Regions from separate parts of the Streptomyces sp. RPA4-2 genome, predicted to be linked through region 3. Evidence: riboswitches for the same ligand, from Rfam matches in the RefSeq annotation. Region 3 holds a riboswitch; each other region holds the start of a gene.
The links. Region 3 has a riboswitch for cobalamin ahead of HEP85_RS43140 (CbtB-domain containing protein). Riboswitches for the same ligand answer to the same signal wherever they lie in the genome.

Region 1 (7,336 bases), 8.7 Mb from region 3:
CCGGGGCAGCAGGCTGACCAGGTACGAGTAGCGCGACAGTCGCGCGTCGACCCCGGCGAACGGCCGGGTGGACACGGCGGCGCCGCCGGTGTTCCCCAGGCGCTCCAGCACCAGGACGGAGCGTCCGGCACGGGCCAGATAGGCGGCGGCGACGAGACCGTTGTGGCCCCCACCGACGATCACGGCGTCATATCCCTCGTGTACAGGCATGGTTCTTGGTAGCACGCGATGATCTAGGTCTGCCAGAGGTACGCGGCAGCCGGCGGGCGCCCGGATGGCTGCTCGGGACGGGACGGGAGACTCAGAGCCCCTCGGCCGCCCGCTGCTGTCGCAACACCGCGACCCGTCGGTACAGCTCCACCGCCTCCTGGGCGCGCCCGAGCTGCTCCAGACAGTGCGCCTCGTCGTTGCGGCTGGCCAGGGCGTCGGGGTGGGTCTCGCCGAGGACGTGCTCGCGGGCGACGGCGACGGCACGGTACTCGGTGAGGGCGTCGGCCCAGCGGCCGAGCCAGCCGAGGCCGACGGCGACCTCGCGGCGGCTGACGAGGGTGTCCGGATGGCCGGGGCCGAGGACGCGTTCGCGGATCGCGCACACGTCGCGGGACTCCGCGAGCGCCTCCTCCCAGCGCCCCATGCGCCCGAGGTTGACGCCGAGTCCGTGCCGGGCGCGCAAGGTCTCGGGGTGGGCCGGGCCGTGCATTCTGGTGCGGTCGTCGATCAGGTCGCGGTACAGCTCCAGGGCCTGCGCGCTGCGACCGAGCCGGCCCAGGCTGATGCACACCTCGTAACGGGCGGAGAGCGTGTCCGGGTGGTCGGGGCCGAGCACCCGCGCCCGCGCCTCGGCCACCTCCCGGTAGGTGCGCAGCGCCTCCGGCCAGCTTCCCAACTGACCCAACGCGTAGGCGACTTCGTAACGGGTGAGCAGGGTGTCGGGGTGGTCAGGACCGAGCACCCGCGCGCGGGCGTCCGCGACCTCGCTCGCCATTCGGTGGGAGTCCTCCAGCCGGCCCAGTCTGCTCAGGTTGAAGGCGAGGTTGTGGCGGCAGCGCAAGGTGTCCGGATGGTCGGGGCCCATGGCGCGTTCCCGGGCGGCGAGCACGGTCGTATAGGCCTGGTGCGCCTCGAAGTGACGGCCCAACCGACCCAGGACATAGGCCGTTTCCTGCCGGGCGGCCAGGGTGTCGGGGTGGTCGGGGCCGAGCACCCGTTCCCTGGCCCGGGCGACGTGCGCGTAGGCGTGCAGCGCGTCCGCGGGCCGGCCGGTGCGGCTGAGCGTGAAGCCGACCTCGTACCGGCTGGCGAGCGTGTCGGGGTGGTCTGGGCCCAGGACGTGCTCCCGTTCGGCGGCGACCGCGCGGTGCACCTCGCCCGCCTCGGTCCACCGGCCGAGCCGGCCCAGGCTGAGTCCCGCATTGTGCCGCCCCGCCAGGGCGGTGAGCACCTCCGGTGACGGCGTGGGGAGTTCGGCGCGGTCCGGCGGTCCGGAGTCCGTCGTCGACGGGCCCACGGTCCACTCTCCGGTCAGTCCGGCCGCCGCGTCCGGCGGTGTGACCCGCAGCCCGGCGCCGGTCGCCTTGTGGCCGGTGGTCATGCCGCGCGTCCAGGAGGGCAGCACCGGGTCACGGGACGGCGGTTGCGGTTGCGGTTGCGGTTGCGGTTGCGGTTGCGGTTGCGGTTGCGGTTGCGCCGAGGACGTCACGATCCGCCGGCCGAGGTCCGGCCGGCGGAGGACCGGGGACACGGCCGTCGGCACGTGCACCGGCGTCGTACGGCCCTCGCTGAGCCGGCGGCCGAGCTCACGGGCGTCCTGCGGCCGCCGGTCCGGCTCCTTGGCCAGCAGGTCCAGGATGATCCGCTCGACGTACTCGGGGAGCTCGGCCCGGCGCCCGCGCGGCGGCTCGGGAGAGGTGTCGCGGTGGCTGATGAGGACCGCCCACGCGTCGTCGAGATCGAACGGCGGTGCCCCGGTGGCGATCTCGTAGAGCACACATCCGAAGGAGTACAGATCGCTGCGCCGGTCGACCTCGACACCGCTGATCTGCTCCGGCGACATGTAGTGCGGGGTGCCCATCGCGATACCGGTGCCGGTCAGCCGGGCCGTGAAGCCGACGTCGTGGCCGAGCCTGGCGATGCCGAAGTCGCAGATCTTCACGGTGCCGTCGGCGAGCCGCATGATGTTCGCCGGTTTCAGGTCCCGGTGCACGATGCCCTGCTGATGGGTGTACGCGAGCGCGGCCGACACCTGGTCGGCGATGTCCACGACATCGGCGACCGGCAGCGGACGCTGCTCGTTCTCCCCCAGCAACTGACCGAGGTTGTGCCCCTCCAGGAGCTCCATGACCAGGTAAAGCACGCCGTCGGACTCACCGAAGTCGTGCACGACGGTCACCCCGCGGTGCTGCAGCGCGGCGGCCACCCGGGCCTCGCGCCGGAACCTCTCCCGCAGGACACCGGTGAAGGACGGGTCGTGGTGCGGGCCGAGAGGCTTGAGGCACTTCACGGCGACCTGCCGACCCAGCGACTCGTCGCGGGCGCGCCACACCTCGCCCATGCCGCCACTCCCGATCAGATCGAGCAGTCGGTACCGGCCCTGGATCAGCCTGGTCTGCGCCATCTCGTGCGATCGCCCCCGTCGCTGCTCGCCGCGCCCTCCCCTGGCCCGTCCAGTATGGCGAGTTATCTGCCGACTTTGTACGGCACCCGACGCGAGCCGGGGCCGAGCCACGCCATGCGCGCAGCACGCGTTGGGGCGGGCTTCCCCGGCGAAGACGTGCGGGAACGCGGCGCGGTGCGGTGCCCGCGACACTCGGCCGCCGGGTCACCGCGGCGGGCGGCGGGGCCGGTCCGCCGTACGGCACGTGGGCGTACGGCGGCGGAGCGGCGTACGCCGGCCGCACCACGCGCCGGGACAGCGCGACGCGCGCCGGGCCGACGTGCGTCGCGGCCGACCGGCGGGAGCTGTCCGCCCGGCCTGCCTCGCACTCGTCGACGCTCTGCGGGTCCCGGCACCCGTGCGATCGCCCGCCGAGCGTTCCGGTCGTGACCGCGGCGACGTCGGTCGCGGGTGCCAGAATCTGCGGCATGACGCTGTGCGACTACTTCTCCGCCGCTGACGATCGAGCCGCCGTCGCCGTGGGCGGATCGCCCGCGGGGCCGGGCCCGGCAGGGTTCGATGTGGTCTCCCTGAAGGGCATCGACCCGGTGGTCGCCATCGCCCGGCTCGAGGCGATCGCGACCGACTGCAGCTACGAGGAGGCCGGTCGACGCCCTCGGTCCGGGCAGCTGTTGTCCGAGGCGGACGGCCAAGGCCCGCTCGTGTTCAGCCTGTCGGACACGCTGGTGACCGCCCTCGTCACCGCGACCCGAGGCGATTTCCGGCGCTTCGCGGAGTCGTGGTCCATGACCGCCGAACTGCGGCACAACCAGGTCGACGCCGAGACGGCCGGGGGCGCCCTGGAAGCCCTGGCCGGCCTGGCCCGACGCGCTCAGCCGGCCGGCCTTCGCCTGTACTGCTGGTGGGCGCTGTGACAGGCCAGGCCTCCACGACGCCAGGTCAACGCCGCACCCGCGGCATCCCCAGCCCGATCCACGAGATGATCTCGCGCTGGATCTCGTTGTTGCCGCCGCCGAAGGTGAAGATCACCGCCGACCGGTAGCCGCGTTCCAGCTCGCCGTGCAGGACGGCACCCGCCGAGCCCTCCTTCAGGACACCCGGCATGGCGACGATCTCCATGAGCCAGGCGTACGCGTCCCGGCGCGCCTCGGAGCCGTACACCTTGACCGCGGAGGCGTCCTGCGGAGTGAGGGTGCCCTGCTGGACGGCGTTCACCATCTGCCAGTTCAGGAGCTTCATGGCGTCGAGCCGGGTGTGGGTCTGCGCGAGCCGGCGGCGCACCCAGGGGAGGTCGACGACCCGGCGGCCGTCGGCGAGCTTGGTCTCCATGGCCCAGCGCTGGACGTCGTGCAGGGCGCGGATCGCCATCGTGCCGTGGGCGGCGAGGGTGACGCGCTCGTGGTTGAGCTGGTTCGTGATCAGCCGCCAGCCCTTGTTCTCCTCACCGACCCGGCGGGAGACGGGGACGCGGATGTTCTCGTAGTAGCTGGCGGTGGTGTCGTGCGAGGCGAGGGTGTTGATGAGGGTGCAGGAGTAACCCGGGTCGGAGGTCGGTACGAGGAGCATGGTGATGCCCTTGTGGGGCGGGGCGTCCGGGTCGGTGCGGACGGCGAGCCACACCCAGTCGGCGGTGTCGCCGTTCGTCGTCCAGATCTTCTGCCCGTCGACCGTGTAGTGCCCGGTGGTCTCGTCGCCCTCGCGTACGGCCCGGGTCTTCAGCGCGGCCAGATCGGTGCCCGCGTCGGGCTCGCTGTAGCCGATCGCGAAGTCGATCTCGCCGGAGAGGATCCTCGGCAGGAAGTACCCCTTCTGCTCCTCGGTGCCGAACTGCATGATCGTCGGGCCGACGGTGTTCAGCGCCATCAGGGGCAGCGGTACGCCCGCCTGGGCGGCCTCGTCGAAGAAGATGAACTGCTCCATGGGCGTGAGCCCGCTGCCGCCGTACTCCTTGGGCCAGCCCGCACCGAGCCGGCCGTCCGTGCCGAGGCGGCGGATCGTCTCACGGTAGAACCGCTTCTGCGCCGCCGGATCGCCGTACCGGGCATAGGCGTTGTCGGGCACCAGCTCGGCGAAGTACTCACGCAGTTCGGTCCGCAACCGCTGCTGCTCCGGCGTGTATTCGAGATGCACGGCGCCTCCTGGCTCCCCAAGGCGGGACCTGACGGCGCACACCGTAGAACGTGTTCCAGAAATAGGGAATGGCGGTGACATGCGTAAGGGGGCGCCCCGGCGGGCGCCCCCTTCTGTCCGGGCCGTCAGTGGCAGGGGAATCCGAGGAGGTGGCGGGCGTCGTGCACCCACTCGTGGACGTTCTCGCCGGACACGAGGGAGGTGGCGCCCTGTTCGGCGCCGACGAAGTAGAGCAGGACCAGCATCAGGACGCCGAAGAAGACCGCCCACGGGACGATCGCGCCGATCGGCAGCTTGGCGGGAACGGCGGTGGGGGTGGCGGTCGGCTGGGCGACGGACTGCGCCATGGGGCGGTACCTCCTGGGGAACTCGCGTCCCGTCTCGGTGGTGCACAGGACGACGGCCGCGGGTCTGACTTGCTCGACCTCCGCCGCCCCTGGGAGGGGTGACGTGCGCTGGGCTTACAGTGGCGCGACCGTGCCGGACTCCCACCGGACTTCCGCCGAACCGTCGTCAATATCATCCAGACCGTACCGCGAAGCCGGGGCCCGGCCAAGGGCGCGTGACAGCACCGCCGTTGCGCCCCGGGACCGCGGAGACGTCGGCGGATTCCCTGTTCCGGCAGGGGGTTTCGGGCACGGGCGAACACGACAGCGCACGAGAGTGAACGTATGACGAGCCGAGTGATCTTGATCTCAGCCGCGCTCAGCGCGGCGCTGCGGGAGGCCCGCTTCGACGAAGGGGGCCGGGTGGAGGCCGCGGGCCTGCGGCTCGCTCGGGCCGCCGCGGGCGCGGTCCCCGGCGCGGAGCGGCTGTGGGTCTCCCCCACCGTGCGGTGCCGCGAGACCGCCGACGCGCTGGGCCTCGACGCGGTGCTGGACGTCCCGGAGCTGGCCGGTCTGGACGTCGGCCGATGGCGTGGCGCGACCCTGGAGGAGGTCAGCTCGAAGGAACCGGAGGCGGTGGCCCAGTGGCTGGCCGATCCCGGCGCGGCACCGCACGGCGGGGAGTCGGTGCGGGCCTTCTGCGACCGGGTGGCGGGCTGCCTCGACACGGCCGCGCGGTTGACGGGCCGGACCGTCGCCGTGGTGGAGCCGGAGGTGGTACGGGCGCTGGTGGTACGGGTGTTGGACGCACCGGAGTCGGCGTTCTGGCGGGTCGACGTACCGCCCCTGACCGCCACCGAGTTCAGCGGCCGCTCCGGGCGCTGGAACGTACGGGCCGGCCGGCCGCTCGCCCCGTCGGCGCAAGCGGGAGGCTCAGGCGGGTAGCAGCGTCGCGAGGAAGTCCGTGCACGCCTGGGCGCACGCGCGGCAGGCCCGCGCGCTCACTTGTGCGCCCGGACACCGGTCGAAGACGTCCGCGCACTCACGGCAGACGGACCGGCACCACTCGACCTGGACACGGATGCCCGCCTCGCCACGGTGGTGCTGCCCGTCCAGGACGAGGCAGGTCGCGTCGCACACCTCGGCGCACATGAGGCCCATACGGCGCGCGAGTTGCCGCACCTTGGGTCCGTCCGGATCCATGCAGCTCGCCCGCAGCGCACAGGCGCGGGCGCACTCGACGCAGGCCTGCGCGCAGTCGAAGCGGTCCTCCAGGAAGCGGATCGGTTCCTGCTCGGACGCCGGTGCGGACGTCTGCTTCGTCTTCGTCTTCGGCTTCGGCTTCGGCCTCGTCGTCGTGGTCACCCGGCGCGGGTAGCCCCCGGGGGTCGCGCCAAACACCGCGTGGGCGACCAGCCCTCGGGGGCGCGGCTCACCGGCCCTGGGCCTCCGCCGCCTCCCGCGAGATCCGCTCGAACTGCGCGCCCATGGCCTCGGAGAGCGCATGGGCCGCCGAGAGCGGGCGGACCATGACCATCAGGTCGTCGATCCTGCCGTCCTCGTCGAAGTGCAGGAAGTCGCAGCCGTTGATCTCCTTGTCGCCCACCTTCGCCGTGAAGACCAGCGCGTGGTCACGGCCGTCGGCACCCGCGATCTCCCGTACGTAGCGGAAGTCGGTGAAGACGCGGGTGACGCCGCGCAGGATGGCCGCGGTGATCGCCTTGCCCGGGTAGGGCTTGAAGGCGACGGGGCTGGTGAACACGACGTCGTCGGCCAGCAGCTCCTCGACCGCGGCGAGGTCGCCGGCCTCCACGGCCTTGCGGAAGGGGTGCATCGGTGGTCCCCGCTCTCATAGTCAACTAATTGAATAGGTGCGTAAGAGATTAGTCGGGGGGGGTGTGTGCCGTCTAGCCTTGGCCCATGGCATTGCGCAACGCGGTTCTCGCCGCGCTCCTGGAGGGTGAGGCGTCGGGATACGACCTGGCCAAGGAGTTCGACGCCTCGGTGGCCAACTTCTGGATGGCGACCCCGCAGCAGCTCTACCGGGAGCTCGAGCGGATGACGTCCGAGGGACTCATCGAGGCCCGGCTGGTGCGGCAGGACCGGCGTCCGAACAAGCGGGTCTTCTCCCTCACCGCGGCGGGCCGCGGCGCCCTGCGCGCGTTCACGGCGGCCCCTCCGAAACCCACCGCCATCCGCGACGAACTGCTGGTCAAGGTGCAGTCCGTCGACGCGGGCGACGACGCGGCCGTACGGGCGGCGATCG
Region 2 (7,336 bases), 3.8 Mb from region 3:
TCCACGGCTTCCCGCAGCATGTCGGTGACCTGCTGCTGAAGCTGGTCGTCGAAGAGCTCGGGCTCCTCCTTGCGGACGGTGTCGACCACCTCGAAGGCGAAGGACATGTGCATCGTCTCGTCGCGGAACACCCAGTTGGTGCCCGTCGCCAGACCGTGCAGCAGACCCCGGCTGCGGAACCAGTAGACGTAGGCGAAGGCTCCGTAGAAGAAGAGACCCTCGATGCACGCGGCGAAGCAGATGAGGTTCAGCAGGAAGCGGCGCCGGTCGGCCTTGGTCTCCAGGCGGTCCAGCTTCTCCACCGAGTCCATCCACTTGAAGCAGAACTCGGCCTTCTCCCGGATGGAGGGGATGTTCTCGACGGCCGCGAAGGCCGCCGTCCTGTCCTGCGGGTCGGGCAGATAGGTGTCCAGCAGGGTCAGATAGAACTGGACGTGCACGGCCTCCTCGAACAGCTGGCGCGAGAGATACAGGCGCGCCTCGGGGGAGTTGATGTGCTTGTACAGCGTCAGGACGAGGTTGTTCGCCACGATCGAGTCGCCCGTCGCGAAGAACGCGACCAGCCGGCCGATCATGTGCTGCTCGCCCTGCGACAGCTTCGCCAGGTCGGCGACGTCCGAGTGGAGGTCGACCTCCTCGACGGTCCAGGTGTTCTTGATGGCGTCCCGGTAGCGCTCGTAGAAGTCCGGGTAGCGCATGGGACGCAGGGTGAGTTCGAAGCCCGGGTCGAGCAGGTTCTTCTCGGTGGAGCTCATTACTGACAGGCCTCGCAGGACTCGGGGTTCTCCAGGGAGCAGGCGACGGCGTCGGGGTCGGCGACCTGCTGGAGGGGGATGGTCTTCTCGGGCTGGGCCTGCGCCTGGGCGGCACGGGCGATGCGGGTCGCCGGGCGCGAGCGCAGGTAGTACGTCGTCTTCAGGCCCGACTTCCAGGCGTACGCGTACATCGAGGAGAGCTTGCCGATGGTCGGCGTCTCCAGGAAGAGGTTCAGCGACTGGGCCTGGTCCAGGAACGGGGTACGGGCCGCGGCCATGTCGATGAGGCCGCGCTGCGGGATCTCCCACGCCGTGCGGTACAGGTCGCGGACGTCCTGCGGCACCCAGGTGAAGCCCTGCACCGAGCCGTTCGCCTCGCGCAGCGCCTCCCGGGTCTGCGCGTCCCACACCCCGAGCTTCTTCAGCTCGGCCACAAGGTAGGAGTTGACCTGGAGGAACTCACCGGACAGCGTCTCGCGCTTGAAGAGGTTCGAGACCTGCGGCTCGATGCACTCGTACACGCCCGCGATGGACGCGATCGTCGCGGTGGGCGCGATGGCGAGCAGCAGCGAGTTGCGCATGCCGACCGCGGCGATGCGCTCCCGCAGCGCCGCCCAGCGCTCCGGCCAGTTCAGCTCGACGTCGAAGTGGTCGGGGTGCAGCACACCGCGGGCGGTACGGGTCTTCTCCCAGGCCGGCAGCGGGCCGTTGCGCTCGGCGAGGTCGGCGGAGGCCTCGTAGGCGGCGAGCATGATGCGCTCGGCGATACGGGTGGAGAGCGCGCGGGCGGCGGGCGAGTCGAAGGGCAGACGCAGCTTGAAGAAGACGTCCTGGAGGCCCATCGCGCCGAGGCCGACGGGGCGCCACTTGGCGTTCGACCGGCCCGCCTGCTCGGTCGGGTAGAAGTTGATGTCGACGACGCGGTCGAGGAAGGTGACGGCGGTGCGGACCGTCTCGTCCAGACGCTCCCAGTCGAGATCGCCGGTCGTCGTGTCGACGAACGCGCCGAGGTTGACCGAGCCGAGGTTGCAGACGGCCGTCTCCCCGTCGTCCGTGACCTCCAGGATCTCGGTGCACAGGTTCGAGGAGTGCACGGTGTGGCCCGGCTCCGCCGTCTGGTTGGCCGTGCGGTTGGCGGCGTCCTTGAAGGTCATCCAGCCGTTGCCGGTCTGCGCCAGGGTGCGCATCATGCGGCCGTAGAGGTCGCGGGCCGGGATGGTCTTCTTCGCCAGGCCCTTCGCCTCCGCCGCACGGTACGCCGCGTCGAACTCGGCGCCCCACAGGTCGACCAGTCCGGGCACGTCGGAGGGGGAGAAGAGGGACCACTGCGCGTCGGCGTCGACCCGGCGCATGAACTCGTCCGGGATCCAGTGCGCGAGGTTCAGGTTGTGCGTACGGCGGGCGTCCTCGCCGGTGTTGTCACGCAGCTCCAGGAACTCCTCGATGTCGGAGTGCCAGGTCTCCAGGTAGACCGCGGCGGCGCCCTTGCGCCGGCCGCCCTGGTTCACCGCGGCGACCGAGGCGTCGAGGGTCTTCAGGAACGGGACGATGCCGTTGGAGTGCCCGTTCGTGCCGCGGATCAGTGAACCGCGGGAGCGGATGCGGGAGTAGGACAGCCCGATACCGCCCGCGTGCTTCGACAGGCGCGCGACCTGGTGGTAGCGGTCGTAGATGGAGTCCAGCTCGTCCAGCGGGGAGTCGAGGAGGTAGCAGGACGACATCTGGGGGTGCCGCGTACCGGAGTTGAAGAGCGTGGGGGAGGAGGGGAGGTAGTCCAGCCGGCTCATCAGGCCGTAGAGCGCGGCCACTTCGTCGACGGACCGGGCCGTGTCGTCCTCCGCCAGGCCGGACGCCACCCGGAGCATGAAGTGCTGGGGGGTCTCGACGACCTTGCGGGTGATCGGGTGCCGGAGCAGGTAGCGGCTGTGCAGGGTGCGCAGGCCGAAGTAGCCGAAGCGGTCGTCGCCCGCGGTGTCGATCAGCGCGTCCAGGCGGGCCGCGTGAAGGTCGACGAAGTCCGCCGTGCGGTCGGCGATCAGACCCTCGCGCCGGCCCGTGGTGATGGACTCGGAGAACGTCGTGACGCCCTGCGAGGCGGCCTCCTCGGCGATGCCGACCGTCAGCAGCCTGGCGGCCAGCCGCGAGTACACGGGGTCCTCGGAGATGAGGCCGGCGGCCGCCTCGGTGGCCAGCTCGCGCAGTTCCGCGTCGTCCGCGTGCGTGGACCGGCCGCGCAGCGCGGCGGCGGCGACCCGGCCGGGGTCGGCGCCGGGGAGGTCGGCGGTGAAGTCGGTCAGGGTACGCAGCAGCGTGGTACCGGGACCGTCCGTCTCCACCGGGGCCCGCTGCGCGGACTCCGCTTCCACCGGGGCCTGCTGGGCGGAAACTGAAACCGGGTCGGCTGGCGCGATGGTCACTTGGGGCTCTCCCTCGCTCGGCACGGGGCCTGGCGGAGGGCAGCGGGACACGCGACTCGGTTACGGGTACGCGTGCGTCCACCGGCCCATTCCACGAGGCCCGGACGTCGTCGGCGCCCGGGCCGGCTGGCCGGGGCACGCTGTCGGCAGGTCCTCGGACTGAAGCCCGTGCGCGAATGCGCACAAGTACACCGTTGCGGGACAGTTCCGGATTCGCACCGGATTCCCCTGCGACGACAGCGAGCATGAGCATACATCTAGTGCCGGGCTGAGGAAGCACCCCCACATGTTGTGCCGTGTCGGCTTCGGAGGGCGCTACGGAGTGTGCCTGAGGGTCAACTCGTAGGTGAGGAGGAAGACGTCGTCGAGGTGCGGAACCGGGTTCCAGTCGCGCTCCGGGGCGCGGGTGAAGCCGAGGCGTTCGTAGAGGCGGTGGGCGGTGCGCATGGTGCGCTGGGTGGACAGCACCACGCGCGCACAGCCCCCGGTGGCCCGTGCGCGGTCGACGCAGGCGCCCACGAGGGCCGCGCCCGCACCCCGGCCGCGGGCCTCGCGCGCGACGGCGAGCATCCGGATCTCGGCCTCGCCGGGCCGTGCGATGTCGGCCATGGGGCCGCCCCGGGGGACGAAGGTCACGCCGCCGAGGACCTGTTCCCCCTCGACCGCGACGAGCACCTCGGCCGCGGCGGCCCGCTTCGCGACGTCCCGCAGCTCTCCGAGATACGGGTCGCCCTCCCCGAAGTCGAGCAGCCCGTCCCCGAGATAGGCCCGCACGGTGATCTCGCCGACGCAGGGGTACTCCTCCGGCCGCGCGGGCCTGATGACGATGTCCATGCCGGGAGTGTGCCCCGGACGCACGGCGGCGGGCCGCCGGATCTCTCTCCGGCGGCCCGCTCCCTGGTACCGCTGTCCCGGACCGCGCCCGGCGGTGCCCGCCCGTGGGAGCGGGCGGGACTTTCGCAAGGCGCCTAGTGGCCCGCCTCCGCGGTGGCCGGGGGCAGTTCGACCTGGACTCCCGGGTCGCCCGCGTCCGCCGTGTAGTCCGCCGGTGACGTCTCGTCCACGCCGTCGGGCGCCTTGAACGCCCGCAGGGCGAAGGTGAGGACGACGGAGACCACCACGTTCATGACGAACGCCGTCAGACCGATGTAGCCGATCTCCCCGATCCCCGGGATCTCCTTCGAGCTGCCGCCGAAGTGCGCTTGCGTCGGTGAGGCGACCCCGTAGGCGGCGAGCGTGCCGTAGAGCATGCCGACCGCCCAGCCGCCGAGCAGCGCCCAGCGGTGGAACCAGCGCGTGAACAGACCGCCGACCAGGGCCGGGAAGGTCTGCAGGATCCAGATGCCGCCCAGGAGCTGGAAGTTGATGGCGACCGTCTTGTCCATCGTCAGGACGAAGACCAGCGCGCCCACCTTCACCAGGAGCGAGACCAGCTTGGAGACCTTCGTCTCCTGCTGCGGGGTCGCGTCCGGATTGATGAAGTCCCTGTAGATGTTGCGGGTGAAGAGGTTCGCGGCCGCGATGGACATGATGGCCGCGGGGACGAGGGCTCCGATGCCGATCGCGGCGAAGGCCACACCCGCGAACCAGTCCGGGAACATGTCCTCGAAGAGCTGCGGGATGGCGAGCTGGCCGTTGGTGACCTTCACCCCGGCCGCGATCGCCATGAAGCCGAGCAGGGCGAGCAGGCCCAGCATCAGGGAGTAGAGCGGCAGGATCGTGGTGTTGCGCCGGATCACCTCACGGCTGCGGCTGGACAGCGTCGCGGTGATCGAGTGCGGGTACATGAACAGGGCGAGCGCGGAGCCGAGTGCCAGGGTGGCGTAGGTCCACTGCCCTGCCTGGGCCGGTACGATCCCGCCCGCGCCGGCCGCGGCGTACTTCTCGCTCGCCGAGTGGAAGATCTCGTCGAAGCCGCCCAGCTTGATCGGGATGTAGATGATGGCCACCGCGATCACGATGTAGATCAGGGTGTCCTTCACGAACGCGATCAGGGCGGGGGCGCGCAGGCCCGAGGAGTAGGTGTACGCGGCCAGTACGCCGAAGGCGATGAGGAGCGGGAGGTCCTTGACGAACCAGTTCGTGTTCTCGCCGCCGCCGACGCCCATGACGTCCAGCACGGCCTGGATGCCCACCAGTTGGAGCGCGATGTACGGCATGGTCGCGAGGATGCCGGTGACGGCGACGGCGAGGGACAGGCCCTTGGAGCCGAAGCGGCCGCGCACGAAGTCCGACGTCGTCACATAGCCGTGCTTGTGCGAGACGGACCACAGGCGGGGCAGGAACGTGAAGACCAGCGGGTAGACCAGGATCGTGTACGGCACGGCGAAGAAGCCGGCCGCGCCCGCCGCGTAGATCGCGGCCGGTACGGCGACGAAGGTGTACGCCGTGTAGAGGTCGCCGCCGAGCAGGAACCAGGTGACCCAGGTGCCGAACGACCGCCCGCCCAGGCCCCATTCGTCGAGGCTCTGCTCGTTGTCGGCCTTGCGCCAGCGCGCGGCCAGGAAGCCCATGACCGTGACGGCCACGAAGAAGATGATGAAGACGGCGAGTGCCACGCCGTTCACGCCGTCGTTCATGCGTCGGTACCGCCCTTCGTGGTGGCGCGGGCGCGCTGGTCACGCTGCCACAGCTGGTACGCGGTCACGGTGAGCGCGGTCGAGAGAAGCACCCACAGCATCTGGTACCAGTAGAAGAAAGGGATGCCGATGAAGGCCGGGTCGACCTTCGCGTACGAACCGACCCACAGCATGGCCACGGACGGGGCGATCAGGCAGAGGGCGATCACCACGCGGAGCGGTGTCACCACCCGGACCGGTGTCACCACCGGTGGTTTCGCTTCCGGCACGTCTGACATGGGTGGCTCCGTCCCCTCGCTGGTCACCTGTGCAATGCGCAGGAAATCTAGGCGACCGTTCCGCTTTATGGAACCCCCTCCCCGGCGGTGGATGTGGAGGGTTGGTGTGCGGGAGCGCGGGCGGGCCGGCCGGTGAACTCCCTTACCGGGCAGCGCGTTGCCCCGACCGCCCGGAGCGGGGCCGGCCGCGTCGCGCACCGGTCCCGCCGCGCCCCGGCCGGGACCGTGCCTCGAACGTGAACGCGAAGTGGTACCGGGGGGCCCGCGGGGGACCGCCGGTCACCCCGGACCTCGGGGACACCGGTGTTTCAGTCCTGCGGGCGCTTGAGCCTGGCCACGAACTTGTAGCGGTCGCCCCGGTACACCGAGCGCACCCACTCCACCGGTTCGCCCTGCCGGTCGATCGAGTGCCGGGACAGCATCAGCATGGGCAGACCGACGTCCGTGCCGAGCAGTCCGGCCTCGCGCGGGGTGGCCAGCGAGGTCTCGATGGTCTCCTCGGCCTCCGCGAGGTGGACGTCGTACACCTCGGCGAGCGCGGTGTAGAGCGAGGTGTACTTGACGAGCGACCGGCGCAGGGCGGGGAAGCGCTTCGCGGACAGATGGGTCGTCTCGATGGCCATCGGCTCGCCGCTGGCCAGGCGCAGCCGCTCGATGCGCAGCACCCGGCCGCCGGCCGAGATGTCGAGCAGTTCCGCGAGGGTCTCGTCGGCGGTGATGTAGCCGATGTCCAGGAGCTGGGAGGTGGGTTCCAGGCCCTGGGCGCGCATGTCCTCGGTGTACGAGGTGAGCTGGAGCGCCTGGGAGACCTTGGGCTTGGCGACGAAGGTGCCCTTGCCCTGGATGCGTTCGAGCCGGCCCTCGACGACGAGTTCCTGGAGGGCCTGGCGCACGGTCGTGCGCGAGGTGTCGAACTCGGCGGCGAGGGTGCGTTCGGGCGGCACCGGTGTGCCGGGCGGCAGAGTGTCCGTCATGTCGAGCAGGTGCTTCTTGAGGCGGTAGTACTTGGGCACGCGCGCGGTACGGATGGGGGCCCCACCCTCGTTCTCCGCACTGCTGACGTCGGTGCTCATGCTCTGCCTTCCCGGCTCCGGGTGCCGAAGCGACCGGCATCCCGCCGGTCACGGGTCACATCGTGGCACGGCTTCGCGTGCGAGTGTCTCCCGCACGCTCCGTGATCCCCTCTATATACCGTCGGCGTACCTGTTGGTCTAGTCCATCGTGCGCGCGGGGTTCCTGAACAGCCCTGCCGTTTATGCCGCTTACCTACTTAAAGGTCCTTGCATATGTAGGTCCCATAACGGACG
Region 3 (7,336 bases):
GCACGGTGAGCGGCCGTGAGTCGTGTTCCATCTGATTGAGATAGCTGGGTGAGATGTCCAGGACGCGGGCCAGTTCGGCCTGACTCATCCGGCGCTCCTCGCGCAGCCGCCGCAGCCGCGCTCCCGCGAACGTCTTGCTCACCGCACTCCTCGGTTGGTCCCGACGGTCGTCAGCGTACGCGGGCATGTCTGTCCTCGCAGCCTTCGCAACCTTGGCAGAAACGGCCTCGAAGATATGCGGAAGTTGGCACATCTCCACGGTTGATGGCACTAAGTGCCAGTGCCAGAGTTTCACTGCGGCCCGCCGGACTTCGGCAGCAGGCCCCGCACAACCGGGCGCGATTCACGCCCTGACGTCGGAGATCCCGGCAGCGGCATCTGCTTGCACGGCAGCATTGCTCAGCTCCGTCGACGAAGGACGGCGGGCCACATCTCAGTTGACGACACAGAGTGCCACTCCCTTTCTCAGCTGGATCGGGGATTGGCACAACGAACGACCCAGGGAGACGGTGACGGCCATGGCAGAGGCGAAGACGACGAAGGCCGAGGAGCTCGCGGCGCGTTGGGCCACGGATCCCCGCTGGCAGGGCATCGAGCGCACCTACCGTGCGCAGGACGTCGTACGGCTGTCCGGCAGCGTCCGTGAGGAGCACACGCTGGCCCGGCGCGGAGCCGAGCGCCTGTGGCGGCAGTTGCACGAGCAGGACTACATCCACGCGCTCGGCGCGCTGACAGGTGGGCAGGCGGTGCAGCAGGTGAAGGCGGGCCTGCAGGCGATCTACCTGTCCGGATGGCAGGTGGCGGCCGACGCCAACCAGGCCGGGCACACCTACCCCGACCAGAGCCTCTACCCCGTCAACTCCGTTCCGCAGGTGGTGCGTCGGATCAACAACGCACTGCTGCGCGCCGACCAGATCGCCGGCGCCGAGGGCGGCACGGACACCACCGACTGGCCGGCTCCGATCGTCGCGGACGCGGAGGCGGGCTTCGGCGGCCCACTGAACGCCTTCGAACTGACCAAGGCGATGATCGCGGCCGGCGCGGCGGGCATCCACTACGAGGACCAGCTCGCCTCGGAGAAGAAGTGCGGGCACCTCGGCGGCAAGGTCCTGGTGCCCACCTCGCAGCACATCCGTACGCTCAACGCGGCCCGCCTGGCGGCCGACATCGCCGACGTGCCCACGCTCATCGTCGCCCGCACCGACGCGCTGGCCGCGACCCTGCTGACCAGCGACGTCGACGAGCCTGACGCCGAGTTCGTCACCGGAGAGCGAACGGCTGAGGGCTTCTACCGCGTGCGGGGCGGCATGGCACCCGTCATCGCCCGCGGCCTCGCCTACGCGCCCTACGCGGATCTCATCTGGGTCGAGACCGGCACCCCGGACCTCGCCCAGGCCCGTGAGTTCGCCGAGGCCATCCACGCGGAGCACCCGGACCAGATGCTCGCCTACAACTGCTCGCCCTCCTTCAACTGGAAGGCCGCTCTGGACGACGACCAGATCGCCAAGTTCCAGCGGGAACTGGGCGCGATGGGCTACCGCTTCCAGTTCATCACCCTCGCCGGGTTCCACTCCCTCAACCACGGCATGTTCGACCTGGCACGCGGCTACGCCGAGTACGGCATGACCGCCTACGTCGACCTCCAGGAACGCGAGTTCGCCGCCCAGGAACACGGCTTCACCGCGGTCAGGCACCAACGCGAGGTCGGCACCGGTTACTTCGACCTCGTCTCCACCGCCGTGAACCCCGCCTCCTCCACCACCGCTCTCGCCGGCTCCACCGAGGAAGAGCAGTTCCACTAGGCCGTGTTGCGAAAGTCCCGTCGTTCGCCCGGAGGGCGGGCCTCACGACCCCTTGCACGCCCTCCGGGCACGCCTGCCTCACGACGCGGCACGCCCTCCGGGCGGACGACGGGACTTTCGCGACACGCCCCGGACGGGCCGCCGGCGCTCCCGCGCACCGGTCCGTGACCAGGTGGGGGCCGGGCGACCGTCCCTGCCGGGCGCTCACCTCCGCCCCCCGCTCCTCCAACGGGAGAACCTGATGTCCACCAGTGCACCGACTCACCGCGTACGGGTCCTCGCGGCACCGGGCGACCGCCACGACGAGATCCTCACACCCGCCGCCCTGGACTTCGTCGGCCGCCTCGCCGCGGCCTTCTCCGGGCGTCGCCGGGAACTCCTGAAGGAGCGCAGACGGCAGGCCATACGGCTCGCGGCGGGAGCCCCGCTGGACTTCCCGCTCGCCACCGCCGCCGTCCGCGCCGATCCCTCCTGGCGCGTGGCGGCGCCGGCTCCCGGACTCGGCGACCGCCGCGTCGAGATCACCGGCCCACCGGACCGCCGTAGGGCCGTCAACGCCCTCACCTCCGGTGCGCACGTGTGGATGGCGGACTTCGAGGACGCCACCTCCCCCACCTGGGACAACATCGTCGGCGGCCAGCTCACGCTGCTCGACGCCGTCGAACGCCGCCTCGACTTCACCACGGAGGAGGGCAAGGAGTACCGGCTCGCCACCATCATGGTGCGCCCCCGAGGCTGGCATCTGACGGAGGAACACCTTGAGTTCGACGGCGGAGCCGTACCAGCCTCACTCGTGGACTTCGGTCTGTACTTCTTCCACTGCGCGCGGCGGCAGATCGACGCCGGGTACGGCCCGTACTTCTACCTGCCGAAGCTGGAGAACCGCTACGAGGCGCGTCTGTGGAACGATGTCTTCGTCCTCGCCCAGCAGTTGCTCGGCATCCCCCGCGGTACCGTCCGGGCCACCGTCCTGATCGAGACGATCACCGCAGCCGTGGAGATGGAGGAGATCCTCCACGCGTTGCGCGAGCACAGTGCCGGCCTCAACGCGGGCCGTTGGGACTACCTGTTCAGTCTGATCAAGACCTTCGGTCACCGCGCGGACGTCCTGCTGCCTGACCGGGCGGCTGTGACGATGACCGCGCCGTTCCTGCGCGCGTACACCGAACTGCTGGTACGCACCTGCCACCGGCGGGGGGCCCACGCCATCGGCGGCATGGCCGCCCACGTGCCGGGCCAGGACCGGGCCGCTCACGAGGCGGCCCTGGCCGAGGTCCGGCTCGACAAGGAGCGTGAGGCCGAGGACGGCTTCGACGGCTCCTGGGTCGCCCACCCCGGTCTCGTGCCGGTGTGCCGTGAGGCCTTCGACGGTGTCCTCGGCGACCGGCCCCATCAGATCGAGCGCACCCGCGGCGACACCGAGGTGGACGCCGCGGACCTGCTGCCCGTACGCCGCGTCGGCGGGCCGCCCACCGAGGAGGGCGTGCGCACCAACATCGCGGTCACGCTCCGCTACTTCGATGCCTGGCTGCGCGGCAGTGGGGCCGTCGCCCTGTACGGCCTGATGGAGGACGCGGCGACCGCGGAGATCGCCCGCGTACAGATCTGGCAGTGGCTACGGCAGCGTGCCGTCGACCGGGAGACGGTGCTGCGGCTGCTCGACGACGAACTCGCCGCACTGGGTGCCGAATACCCGTGGGCCGCCGTGGACGAGGTGCGGTCCCTCTTCGAACGCAACACCCTGGAACCGGAGTTGCCCCTGTTCTTCACCCCGGACGCCTATACCCGCCATCTCGTCCGGCACGCCGAGGCGGCCTGACGGGGCGGCCCGCGCGGAGGTTCCACCTGTACGACCAGGGTTGAGGGCCCTGGTGGATCCGGGGTCGAGGGCCCCGGTGGATCCGGACCGAGGGGTCCGGACGGCGCCGCCGGTCGAGGGTCCGGCGGCGCCGGCACTTCTGTCGGCCCGGGGTGCCGGATCCCCGAATGCCGTCACCGCATCCGAGGGGCCGGGCCGGAGACGGCGATCCGGACCGGCGAGCGTACGTGCTGAAGCCGTGCCTGACCTGAGCCGCACGCCGGGGACCACGGGACGGCCTCAGCCGCGTGACGACGAGACAGGCCGCTCGTCACCCGAATCCTGCGCGCCGGACCGGCCCCGGTGGCGTTCGAGCAGGCTCGCCAGTGCGCGGCGCAGACACTCCTGGTCCGTTTCCGCCCTGGCCGAGCGGCCCGGTCGCGGGACGCTCGTGTCCGTCCGTGGGCGGGGACACGATGTCGTGTCGCCGCCCAGCACGCACGGGCCGGCGCCGCCTTCAGGGGGACGACCGGCCAGTGCCTAGAGATCCCGCAGCAGTTCCTCGGTCCGCTTCACCTGCTGCGCCGGCACTCGCACCCGGGCGCTCCGGCCTCCGATCGCCTGTCGCAAGTCGTGGATTTGGGGAGACCGCGAGAGGGCCCCCGGATGGTTCCGGTGGGCCCTCTGCGCGAGATCGCCCGCTGATGACTCAGCGGGCGATCTCGGTAGGTCATCTCTGCGTCAATGGGTCAGTTCGGTACGGGAGTTGCTCCCGCGGGGACCGCCGCCGGCCGCGGGGCCAGCAGGCGCTGCGCCAACTCCCCGAAGACCAGGCCGAAGCCGGTCCACAGCGTGAGCTGGATGGCGAGGGCCGAGGTACGGAACCGCCACAGCAAGGTGGCCGGGAAGTCCTTCGGGACCTCGTTGATGACCGGGAGGAACTCGTACGCGATTCCGATCACGAGAGCGAAGAAGACGACCGCGGCGACGGTGGCGTACCAAGTGCCCCAACGGGGTGCGAGCCGCTTGCCGAGGATCACGGCGGCGACCGCGAGCAGCACACTCAGCACCATCATCAGGAAGTACAGCGTCGTGCGCTTGCCGATGGTGTCGGGGTCGCCGACGGACGGCGGGTTGGCCGGGTACTTCAGGAACGGCACGACGTACACCGCGAGCAGCGCGCAGCCGGACAGCAGCAGCGCGGTCGCGCGCGGGCTGAAGCGGCCGACGCGGCCGAGTGCGAAGCAGTACGCGAGGGCGGCGATGCCGCCGAAGGCCACTCCGTAGATCAGCACGCCGGTGGCGAGGCCGCCGGTGGACTGAAGGCTACGGCTGACGATCTCGACCTCGTGCCCGTGTGCCGGGGCGTGGGCCTCTTCGAATCCGATGGCATCGTCGACGCTGGGCTCGCCCAGGAAGTAGGCGACGACGAGGGCCAGCACACCGGCGGCGAGGCCGGCGAGCATGCCCCGCACGAGAAGGTTTCTGACAGTTGCGGAGTTCATGGGTGCGCGGTGTCCCTCGTCAGTGGCAGGGGAAGCCGAGGAGGTGGCGGGCGTCGTGCACCCACTCGTGAACGTCCTCGCCGGAGACGACGGAGGTGGCGCCCTGCTCGGCGCCGACGAAATAGAGCATGACCAGCATCAGGATGCCGAAGAAGACCGCCCAGGGGACGATCGTGCCGATCGGCAGTTTGGCGGGGATCGGGGTGGCTGTCGGCGGAGCGACGGTCTGCGCCATGGCAGGACCTCCTCGGGAGTTCGCGTCCCATCTCGGTGGTGCACAGGACGACAGCTGCGGGTCTGACTTGAGAGACCCCCTGCGGAGGGGGTCTCGTTCACAGTGGCGCGACCGTGCCGGATTTCCACCGGCTTCCGCCATGCCGTCGTCGATATCGCACTGACCGTACCGCGTGTCGGGTTCATGGCCAAGACCGTCCCCGCCGCCGTGATCTTCGTCTCGCCAGGCGGGGCGGCCGCCGTGACCTGTGGGTCAGCGGTGGGGGAAGCGGGCCGACCGCTTCCCGGCGAAGACGCTCATGGGCCACCCGTACGCCCCCTGCTGGATGAACGCGACGGCCCGGCTCACCTGGGCGCCTCCCGCGTGATGTCGGGTGCGGCAAGGCCGAGTTCACGCTCGCCGAGCGGGGTGAAGAAGCGTGCGACGTCCGCGTCGGAGACCTCGGCGAGCGTCGGCGGCGACCAACGCGGTTCGCGGTCCTTGTCGATGACCTGGGCCCGGATGCCCTCCACGAGGTCCGGTTCGGTGAGTGCCGCGCAGGAGACGCGGTATTCCTGGTCGAGCACCTCCTCCAGGGAGCCGGGCCGACGGGCTCCGCGCATCGCGGCGAGGGTGACCTTGAGGGCGGTGGGTGACTTGGTGAGCAGGGTCTCGGCGGCCTCCTTGGCCGCGCTGTCCCCGTGATCCAGCAAGCGGCCCACGATCTCCTCGACGGTGCGGGCGGAGTAACAGGCGTCGATCCAGCGCCGTGCTTCCGCGAGGCCCCCGGGCGGCGCGTCCCTGACGTGACGGCCCAGAACTTCCCGTACCGGCGCGTGAGCGAGGTCCTGGACGAGTCGTGGCAGGGAGTCGGACGGCACGTACTGGTCGGACAGCCCGCACAGCAGGGCGTCGCCCGCGCCCACCGGGGTTCCGGTCAGCGCCAGGTGTGTGCCCAGTTCGCCGGGCGCGAGAGCGAGGAGGTAGGTGCCGCCCACGTCCGGGACGAAGCCGATACCGGTCTCGGGCATCGCGATCCGGGAACGCTCGGTGGCGATCCGTACGCTGCCGTGCGCGGAGACACCGACGCCGCCGCCCATCACGATGCCGTCCATCACGGCGACATACGGTTTCGGGTAGCGCGCGATACGGGCGTTGAGCCGGTACTCGTCGCGCCAGAAGGCCATCGACGCCGCGCCGTCCCCGTTCCGGGCGTCGTCGTGGATGGCGCGGATGTCGCCGCCCGCGCACAGGCCCCGCTCCCCCGCGCCGGTCACGACGACGGTCTCCACGGCCGGGTCGTGTTCCCAGACCGTGAGCGCCGAGTCGATGCGGCGGACCATGGTGTGGGTGAGGGCGTTGAGCGCCCGGGGCCGGTTGAGGGTGAGGTACGCGGCGCGCCCCTCGGTACGCAGGAGTACGGAGTCGTCGGTGCCGGTGACCGCCCCGGCGTCGTGGGCGCCGGTCATCCGAACACCCCCATCAGGCCGCGGGCCACGTTGACGCGCATGTTCTCGTTGGTTCCTTCCAGGATCCGGTGGACACGGAGATCGAGGACGATCCTCTCGATGCCATGGTCGCTCAGGCGGCCGTCGCCGTTGCGCGGGGGCGGGACCCGGTCGGCCACGGAGCATCCGGTGGCGGTGGCGAACCGTCCGGCCATGGTGCGCAGGGCCGTGTCGCGCGGCGCATCGACGCCTCCGGTCGCGCCACGCATGTCGTCTCGGCACCGACACCCTCGCCCTCGGCCCAGGGCAAGGCGGGCCGTCGACGTACTCATCAGCCGGGAGAGGGGTCGCCAAGGGCGGGCCGCGTCCTCATCGGGGGGCTATACGCTCCAGCACCCGGGCGGCCGCGGCGATGTCGCATCCCTCCAGGCGGGAGAAGACGTGACGCCGCGCACTCGCGAGATTCGTCGGCCAGGCCTGCTCGAGGCGCGTCCGTCCCGCAGTGGTCAAGGAAGCGAGCCACCCGCGTCCGTCGTTCGGGCACCTCTTGCGCAGCACGAGCGACTGCG
Region 4 (7,336 bases), 7.4 Mb from region 3:
AGGCGAGGTCGAGGACGGGGAGCCGGCTGCGGTGCAGGAACTGCATCACATTCATCGGGAGTTCCCGGGTGGCGCCCAGGCCGTGGACGGTGATCACCCAGGTGTCGCGGACACCGGGCACGAACCAGGCGGGCAGCGGGCCCAGCTCGCCGGGCACGTCCACGTCGGCGTGGTCGAGGCCGAGCGCGGTGCTCGGGTTGCCGACGTACAGGTTCGGGGTGAGCCAGACCCGGTCGCCGGGCCGCAGGGTGCCGTGGGTGACGTGTTCGAGGCGGCGTACGACCGTGTCGGCGGTGTGGGGCGCGTTCTCCAGGACCGGGCCGACGACCGCGTGCGAGCCGTCGCCGGCCAGTCCGTACGTTCCCGGTCGCCGGGAGGCCAGGGCACGGGTGAGCGTGATCCGGCCCGGGGCCGTGGCGTGCACGGTGAGCCGCGGCTCGGTGGGCAGGGGCCGGCCGGGCGACGCCTTGAGCGCGGCGTCGCTGGCGAACCGTCCCACCGCCACGGAGGCCGCGCTCGCGGCCAGGGCTACGGTGACGGCCGCGGCCGTCGCTTTGGCAGTACGCACGGATTCAGTCTCACGGCGTATCCCGTTGTCGGCCAGTGGGAGCGCGGACCGACGGCTCCCTCGTCCGGGAACGGCGACGGGGGTCCCGGGGCGGCGGCGAAGCGGCACAACCCCGCGACGAAGAGGGCGCGTGGTCCCGCGGTGAAGCGGGCGCGCGGTCCCGCGGTGGAGCGACACGACCCCGTGGCGCCCGTTACGCGACTGGCACGCCGTCCGCGTCCGGGCCGGGCCGGCCGTACCCCCGCAGCCGCTCCCCCGCCTCCCCCAGCTGTTCCCGGGACAGCAGCGCGGGCGACAGTCCCGGTACGGACGATGCCAGGAGCCACACGCGGGACATCCACTCCAGCTGGGCGGTGCGGTCGTACGCCTGGTCCAGGGAGTCTCCGTACGCGACGGTGCCGTGGTTCTGGAGGAGGCAGGCCGTGCGCCGGGTCAGCGCCTGAAGCATGTTCTCGGCCAACTCGGGGGTTCCATACGTCGCATAAGGGGCAACCCGGACGGGTCCGCCGAGGGCGCCCGCCATGTAGTGGATCAGCGGAAGCTCGGTCACGAGCGTGGACACCGCCGTCGCGTGCGCGGCGTGGGTGTGGACGACGGCGCGCGCGTCGGTGGCGCGGTAGACCGCCAGATGCATCGGCAGTTCGCTGGTGGGACGGAGGGCGCCGAGGGTCTGCCGGCCGTCGAGGCCGACCCCGACGGCGTCGCCGGGCGTGAGCCGGTCGTAGGGCACTCCGGTCGGCGTGACCAGGACCGTGTCGCCGACCCGTACGGAGACGTTGCCCGAGGTTCCGACGACCAGCCCGTCGGCCACCGTCCGGCGGGCCGTCGCGACGAGTTCGCCCCACGCGTCCGCCACCTTCCGCGCATGCGCACCGCCTGCGCCGCCCCCCACGTCCCGCCCGACCCGCGCGTCCCGCCGCTGCTCCGCCATGCCCGCGATCCTGTCAGGACGGACGTCAACCGGGTGGCCGCGAGGGCACTTTAGGGCGGAAGGCGTACGTCCGTAAGGGTGCATATGTGGACACATCACCTCTTCAAGGCTATTGGCCGGTGATCGACGTGTATTGAATGATCTTCCACTAACCTCTGGGGGATTTGCCGTGCACGACGCCATTCCGGGGGGAAACATGGCCCGTGGTCACCAGCCGTTCCGTCGCCACGCCCGCCCCCTCGCCCGCGCCCTCGCGGCGAGCGCCGCCATGGCAGCGCTCGCCGTCACCGGAACCGCGCTCACCGGCGGGCCGGCCGCCGCGGCCGGTGCGCCCAGGGGCCATGACGTCTCCTCGCACCAGAAGTACGTCGACTGGCAGCGGGCGAGGGCGAAGGGCGCCCGGTTCGTCTATGTGAAGGCCACCGAGTCCCACACCTACCGCAACCCCTATTTCGACCAGCAGTACAACGGGGCGTACGACGCGGGAATCCTCCGCGGCGCCTACCACTTCGCGGTGCCGGACAAGTCGTCCGGTGCCACCCAGGCCGAGTACTTCGTGCGCAACGGGGGCGCCTGGCAGGCCGACGGACGGACGCTGCCGCCCGCGCTCGACATCGAGTACAACCCGTACAGCAAGCACAAGTGTTACGGCATGACCAAGGCCGGGCTCGTGAGCTGGATCCAGGACTTCAGCGACGAGCTCGAACGGGAGACGGGCCGCCGCCCGGTGATCTACACGACCGCCCACTGGTGGAACACCTGCACCGGGGACAGCCACGCCTTCGCCGCGGACCACCCCCTCTGGCTGGCCCGCTACGACAGCGCGGACATCGGCGCACTGCCGGGCGGCTGGTCGGCCTGGACGTTCTGGCAGTACGACAACAAGGGGACCCTGCCGGGTGACCAGAATCTCTTCAACGGATCCACGGCACGGCTGAAGAGGCTCGCGAAGGGCTAGCGGAGCCCGATATTCCGCCTTCGTTCGAACCACGGGTCATCCCTCCGGCATCCACACCGGTGCAAGCGGAGGGGTGATCCGTGGTTCGATACACCCCTAAGCCTGCCTCAGTTCATCTTCCGTTCACTCAGGTTGCCTACGGTCCACGTGCCACTGACGTCAAACAGAAGCCTGGGTAAATGGAACACATCACGCTCCTCCTCGGAATCGTGATCGTCACCGCTCTCGTGTTCGATTTCACGAACGGTTTCCACGACACTGCCAACGCGATGGCGACGACCATCTCGACCGGCGCTCTGAAGCCCAAGACGGCGGTGGCCATGTCCGCCGTGCTGAATCTCGTCGGTGCGTTCCTCTCCGTGGAGGTCGCCAAGACGATCTCCGGCGGACTCATCAACGAAGAGGGCATACGTACCGAAGTGATCTTCGCGGCGCTCGTCGGCGCCATCCTCTGGAATCTGCTGACCTGGCTCCTGGGTCTGCCCTCCAGTTCCTCCCACGCACTGTTCGGCGGTCTGATCGGCGCCGCGGTCATGTCGGCCGGCTGGTCGTCGGTGAACGGCTCGACCGTCGTCACCAAGGTGCTGCTCCCCGCGGTCGCCGCGCCCATCGTGGCCGGACTCGCCGCGATGCTGGCCACCCGGCTGACGTACCGGATCAGCAACCGCGCCGACCAGAAGGCGACCGCCAAGGGCTACCGCGCCGGCCAGATCGCCTCGGCCGGTCTGGTCTCGCTGGCGCACGGCACGAACGACGCGCAGAAGACGATGGGCATCATCACCCTCGCCCTGGTCACCGGCGGTGTGATCGCCCCCGGCTCGAACCCTCCCACCTGGGTCATCGTCTCGGCCGGTACCGCCATAGCGCTCGGCACCTACCTGGGCGGCTGGCGCATCATCCGCACGATGGGCAAGGGTCTGACCGACCTCGCGCCGCAGCAGGGCTTCGCCGCCCAGACCAGCGCCGCGACGGCCATCCTGGCCTCCTCGCACATCGGCTTCTCCCTCTCCACCACCCAGGTCTGCTCCGGTGCCGTGATGGGCTCGGGCCTCGGCCGCAAGGGCGGTGTCGTCCGCTGGTCCACCGCGACCCGGATGTTCGTCGCCTGGGGCCTGACCCTGCCGGCCGCCGGACTGGCCGGTGCCGCCGCCGAGTTCCTGACGAAGCAGGGCACCTGGGGCATCGTCCTCACCGGCGCGCTGCTGGTCGCCGGCGCCGGCACCATCTGGACGCTGTCCCGCCGCCAGCCGGTCACCATCGACAACGTCAACGACGCCGCCGCCGAGCCGGCCGGCATCGTCACCACCGCGATGGCCGCGGTCACCCCGCCGCCCGCGGGCCCCGTCACCGGAGACCTGTCCGGCGATCTGAAGACCACCATCCCGTCCCCGGACGCGGAGCCCACCCGCCCGGCCACGGTGTAAGGACGGAACAGCATGAACATCGACTGGGCAGCCCTCGGCTCCGTCTTCGGAGTCAGCCTCGTGGTCACCGTGGCCCTCGTCGGCCTCTTCACCCTCGGCATCATCGGCCTCACCAAGCGCGAGTCCGCGTCCGCCCAGGGCGGTTCGGCCGCCCTCGCGGTCACCGGCGCGTACGTCTGCTTCGCCGCGTGCGCGGCGGCGGTGGCCTACGGGATCTATCTCATCGTCGGCAAATGACCCCGCGGCGGTGACCGCGCGGCGGCAAACAGCCTGAAACGGGCATCACTTCACGTGGGGTGCGGGACGGATCGCCGTCCCGCACCCCACGCGTATGCCGTGCCGCACCCCCCGCACGCGTCCTCCCCCGCCCCTCGCCATGTGGGCCTTCGCACACTCTCCCCTCGCAGGTCAACGGCAAGTTGACGGGTCCTGCAACCCGTGGTGGACTGCCGGAGCCAAGTACGGCGACAGAAGAGGAAGCCGGTGTGAATCCGGCGCGGTCCCGCCACTGTGACCGGGGAAGGAACTCCCCGGGAGCCAGGAACTCTCACCGCCGGTCTCGTCGAACCAGGGCGCGGACACCCTGAGTGAGGACATATCGCCATGCGCGGCTGCCCGTTGCGGGTCTTGATGAGTACGAGGGTTCCACTTCACCCCACGGCGGGCTGACCCCGTGCGTGCCGATCGCGTCTTCGCGTACGGCGCCGCCACCGGCCTCCTCGGCGACCTGCTGCTCGGCGATCCCCGCCGGGGCCATCCGGTCGCCGCGTTCGGGCGGACCGCGGGAGCCGTGGAGCGGATGCTGTGGCGCGACCACCGCGGCTGGGGAGCGCTGCACACCACCGTCTGTGTCGGCGGCGCCGGTGCGCTCGCCGCGCTCGCGAACCGTGGCGTACGCCGTTCCCGTGCCGCCTCCATCGCCCTGACCGCCGCGGCCACTTGGGCCGTCGTCGGGGGCACCTCCCTCGGGCGCGAGGCGCGGGCGATCGGTGCCGCGCTCGGCGCCGGTGACGTCGAGGCCGCCCGCGCGCGGCTGCCGCACCTGTGCGGGCGCGACCCTCTGGCACTGGACCGCGACGGCATCGCGCGCGCCGTCGTCGAGTCCGTCGCCGAGAACACCTCCGACGCCGTGGTGGGCGCCCTGGTGTGGGGAGCCGTCGGCGGTGTGCCCGGACTGGTCGCGTTCCGCGCCGTGAACACGCTCGACGCCATGGTCGGGCACAGATCCGCCAGGTACCGGCGCTACGGCTGGGCCTCCGCGCGCCTCGACGACGTCGCGGGCTGGCCGGGAGCACGGCTGACCGCGGCGCTCGCCACCGTCGCCGGCGACGACCCGCGCGGGGCGGTGCGCGCCTGGCGTACCGACGCCCGCCGGCATCCGAGCCCCAACGCCGGGCCCGTGGAAGCCTCGTTCGCCGGATCACTCGGGGTACGGCTCGGCGGGACCCTCTCCTACGCCGGCCGGGTCGAGCACCGGCCCGTCCTCAACGTCGGCGGGCGTGCCGTGCGCGTCGGCGACATCGAACGGGCCGTGAGGCTGTCGCGGCGCGTCAGTTGGCTCGCCCTCGGCGTGAGTGCCGCGGGACGGCTGCTGGCCGGGCGGCTGCTCGCGGGCGGACCTCTCCCGAAGGGGCGTACGACATGAACGGCGGTCTCCTCGTCGCCGGAACCACCTCCGACGCCGGCAAGAGCGTCGTGACCGCCGGGATCTGCCGGTGGCTGGTGCGCCAGGGCGTCAAGGTCGCGCCCTTCAAGGCGCAGAACATGTCCCTGAACTCCTTCGTGACCCGCGAGGGCGCCGAGATCGGGCGCGCCCAGGCCATGCAGGCGCAGGCCGCCCGCGTGGAACCGACCGCGCTCATGAACCCCGTGCTGCTCAAGCCGGGCAGCGACCGGAGCAGTCAGGTCGTGCTCATGGGCAGGCCGGTGGGCGAGATGACCGCCCGCGGCTACCACGGCGGGCGGCAGCGACAGCTCCTGGGCACCGTGCTGGACTGCCTCGCCGAGTTGCGGGGCACGTATGACGCGGTGATCTGTGAGGGGGCCGGCAGTCCTGCCGAGATCAATCTGCGGCGGACCGACATCGTGAACATGGGGATCGCGCGCAACGCGCGGCTGCCCGTGCTCGTCGTCGGCGACATCGACCGCGGCGGCGTGTTCGCCTCGTTCTTCGGGACGGTCGCGCTGCTGTCCCGCGAGGACCAGGAGTTCGTCGCCGGGTTCCTGGTCAACAAGTTCCGCGGCGACGTGTCCCTGCTGGAGCCCGGACTCGACATGCTGAAGGACCTCACCGGACGCCGTACGTACGGGGTCCTGCCCTTCCGGCACGGCCTCGGGATCGACGAGGAGGACGGCCTGCGTGTGTCGCTGCGCGGTGCCGTGCGGGAGTCGGCGGTCGCCGAGCCCGTCGGCGAGGACGTCCTGCGCGTCGCGGTCTGCGCGGTCCCGCTGATGTCCAACTTCACGGACGTGGACGCGCTGGCCGCCGAACCCGGCGTCGTCGTGCGGTTCGTGGACCGGGCCGCGGAACTGGCCGACGCGGACCTGGTCGTCGTGCCGGGGACCCGGGGCACCGTGAAGGCGCTGACGTGGCTGCGCGAGCGGGGCCTCGCGGACGCGCTGGCCCGGCGGGCCGCCGAGGGCCGCCCGGTGCTGGGGATCTGCGGCGGCTTCCAGCTCCTCGGGGACCACATCGAGGACGAGGTCGAGTCGCGGGCCGGGCATGTCGACGGGCTCGGACTCCTCCCCGTCCGCGTGCGGTTCGCGCGCGAGAAGACCCTCACCCGGCCGGCCGGCGAGGCGCTCGGGGAACACGTCGAGGGGTACGAGATTCATCACGGCGTCGCCGAAGTGACCGGTGGCGAGCCCTTCTTGGACGGCTGCCGGGTGGGTGCCGTCTGGGGTACCCACTGGCACGGCTCGCTGGAGTCGGACGGCTTCCGGCGTGCCTTCCTGCGCGAGGTGGCGGCCGCCGCGGGCCGCCGCTTCGTACCGGCCGCCGACACGTCGTTCGGGGCGCTGCGCGAGGAGCAGCTGGACCGGCTCGGCGATCTGATCGAGGAACACGCGGACACGGACGCGCTGTGGCGGCTCATCGAGTCGGGCGCGCCGCAAGGACTGCCTTTCATTCCACCGGGAGCGCCCGCATGAGCACAGTGTTGTTGTTGTCGACCGCCGACACCGATCTGCTGGCGGCCCGGGCCTCCGGCGCCGCCTACCGGATCGGCAATCCGACCCGGGTGGACGTCGCGGACGAACTCCCCGCGCTCGTCGAGGGCGCCGACCTCGCCGTCGTACGGCTCCTCGGCGGCAAGCGGGCCTGGGAGGACGGCCTGGCCTTCCTGAAGGCGTCCGGTGTCCCCACCGTGCTGCTCGGCGGCGAGACCGTCCCCGACGCCGAGCTGATGGCCGACTCGTCGGTGCCGGCCGGTGTGGTGGCCGAGGCGCTGCGCTAT

Region 1: it holds a riboswitch for cobalamin, as region 3 does, so the genes downstream of both, HEP85_RS04360 (CbtB-domain containing protein) here and HEP85_RS43140 (CbtB-domain containing protein) in region 3, are expected to answer to the same signal.
Region 2: it holds a riboswitch for cobalamin, as region 3 does, so the genes downstream of both, HEP85_RS26420 (ribonucleoside-diphosphate reductase subunit alpha) here and HEP85_RS43140 (CbtB-domain containing protein) in region 3, are expected to answer to the same signal.
Region 4: it holds a riboswitch for cobalamin, as region 3 does, so the genes downstream of both, HEP85_RS10065 (cobalamin biosynthesis protein) here and HEP85_RS43140 (CbtB-domain containing protein) in region 3, are expected to answer to the same signal.

What each region holds. Positions count from the first base shown of each region.
Region 1 covers NZ_CP050975.2:1,083,963-1,091,298, forward strand. Annotated here, with positions in the region: gene HEP85_RS04340 (NAD(P)/FAD-dependent oxidoreductase) at 1-210, opposite strand, end outside; gene HEP85_RS04345 (tetratricopeptide repeat protein) at 302-2,614, opposite strand; gene HEP85_RS04350 (hypothetical protein) at 3,040-3,528, shown strand; gene HEP85_RS04355 (acyl-CoA dehydrogenase family protein) at 3,554-4,744, opposite strand; gene HEP85_RS04360 (CbtB-domain containing protein) at 4,870-5,091, opposite strand; cobalamin riboswitch at 5,128-5,271, opposite strand; gene HEP85_RS04365 (histidine phosphatase family protein) at 5,416-6,015, shown strand; gene HEP85_RS04370 (four-helix bundle copper-binding protein) at 6,004-6,354, opposite strand; gene HEP85_RS04375 (nuclear transport factor 2 family protein) at 6,503-6,904, opposite strand; gene HEP85_RS04380 (PadR family transcriptional regulator) at 6,991-7,336, shown strand, end outside.
Region 2 covers NZ_CP050975.2:6,006,460-6,013,795, forward strand. Annotated here, with positions in the region: gene HEP85_RS26415 (ribonucleotide-diphosphate reductase subunit beta) at 1-755, opposite strand, end outside; gene HEP85_RS26420 (ribonucleoside-diphosphate reductase subunit alpha) at 755-3,121, opposite strand; cobalamin riboswitch at 3,300-3,455, opposite strand; gene HEP85_RS26425 (GNAT family N-acetyltransferase) at 3,488-4,006, opposite strand; gene mctP (monocarboxylate uptake permease MctP) at 4,141-5,751, opposite strand; gene HEP85_RS26435 (DUF3311 domain-containing protein) at 5,748-6,029, opposite strand; gene HEP85_RS26440 (GntR family transcriptional regulator) at 6,338-7,102, opposite strand.
Region 3 covers NZ_CP050975.2:9,757,951-9,765,286, reverse strand. Annotated here, with positions in the region: gene HEP85_RS43160 (short-chain fatty acyl-CoA regulator family protein) at 1-142, opposite strand, end outside; gene aceA (isocitrate lyase) at 519-1,802, shown strand; gene aceB (malate synthase A) at 2,044-3,621, shown strand; gene HEP85_RS43145 (CbtA family protein) at 4,350-5,105, opposite strand; gene HEP85_RS43140 (CbtB-domain containing protein) at 5,125-5,340, opposite strand; cobalamin riboswitch at 5,378-5,519, opposite strand; gene HEP85_RS43135 (enoyl-CoA hydratase/isomerase family protein) at 5,685-6,788, opposite strand; gene HEP85_RS43130 (acyl-CoA dehydrogenase family protein) at 6,785-7,099, opposite strand; gene HEP85_RS43125 (MarR family winged helix-turn-helix transcriptional regulator) at 7,137-7,336, opposite strand, start outside.
Region 4 covers NZ_CP050975.2:2,355,243-2,362,578, forward strand. Annotated here, with positions in the region: gene HEP85_RS10040 (alpha/beta fold hydrolase) at 1-568, opposite strand, end outside; gene HEP85_RS10045 (class II aldolase/adducin family protein) at 762-1,499, opposite strand; gene HEP85_RS10050 (lysozyme) at 1,696-2,457, shown strand; gene HEP85_RS10055 (inorganic phosphate transporter) at 2,637-3,881, shown strand; gene HEP85_RS10060 (hypothetical protein) at 3,894-4,118, shown strand; cobalamin riboswitch at 4,306-4,449, shown strand; gene HEP85_RS10065 (cobalamin biosynthesis protein) at 4,555-5,526, shown strand; gene HEP85_RS10070 (cobyric acid synthase) at 5,523-7,031, shown strand; gene cobN (cobaltochelatase subunit CobN) at 7,028-7,336, shown strand, end outside.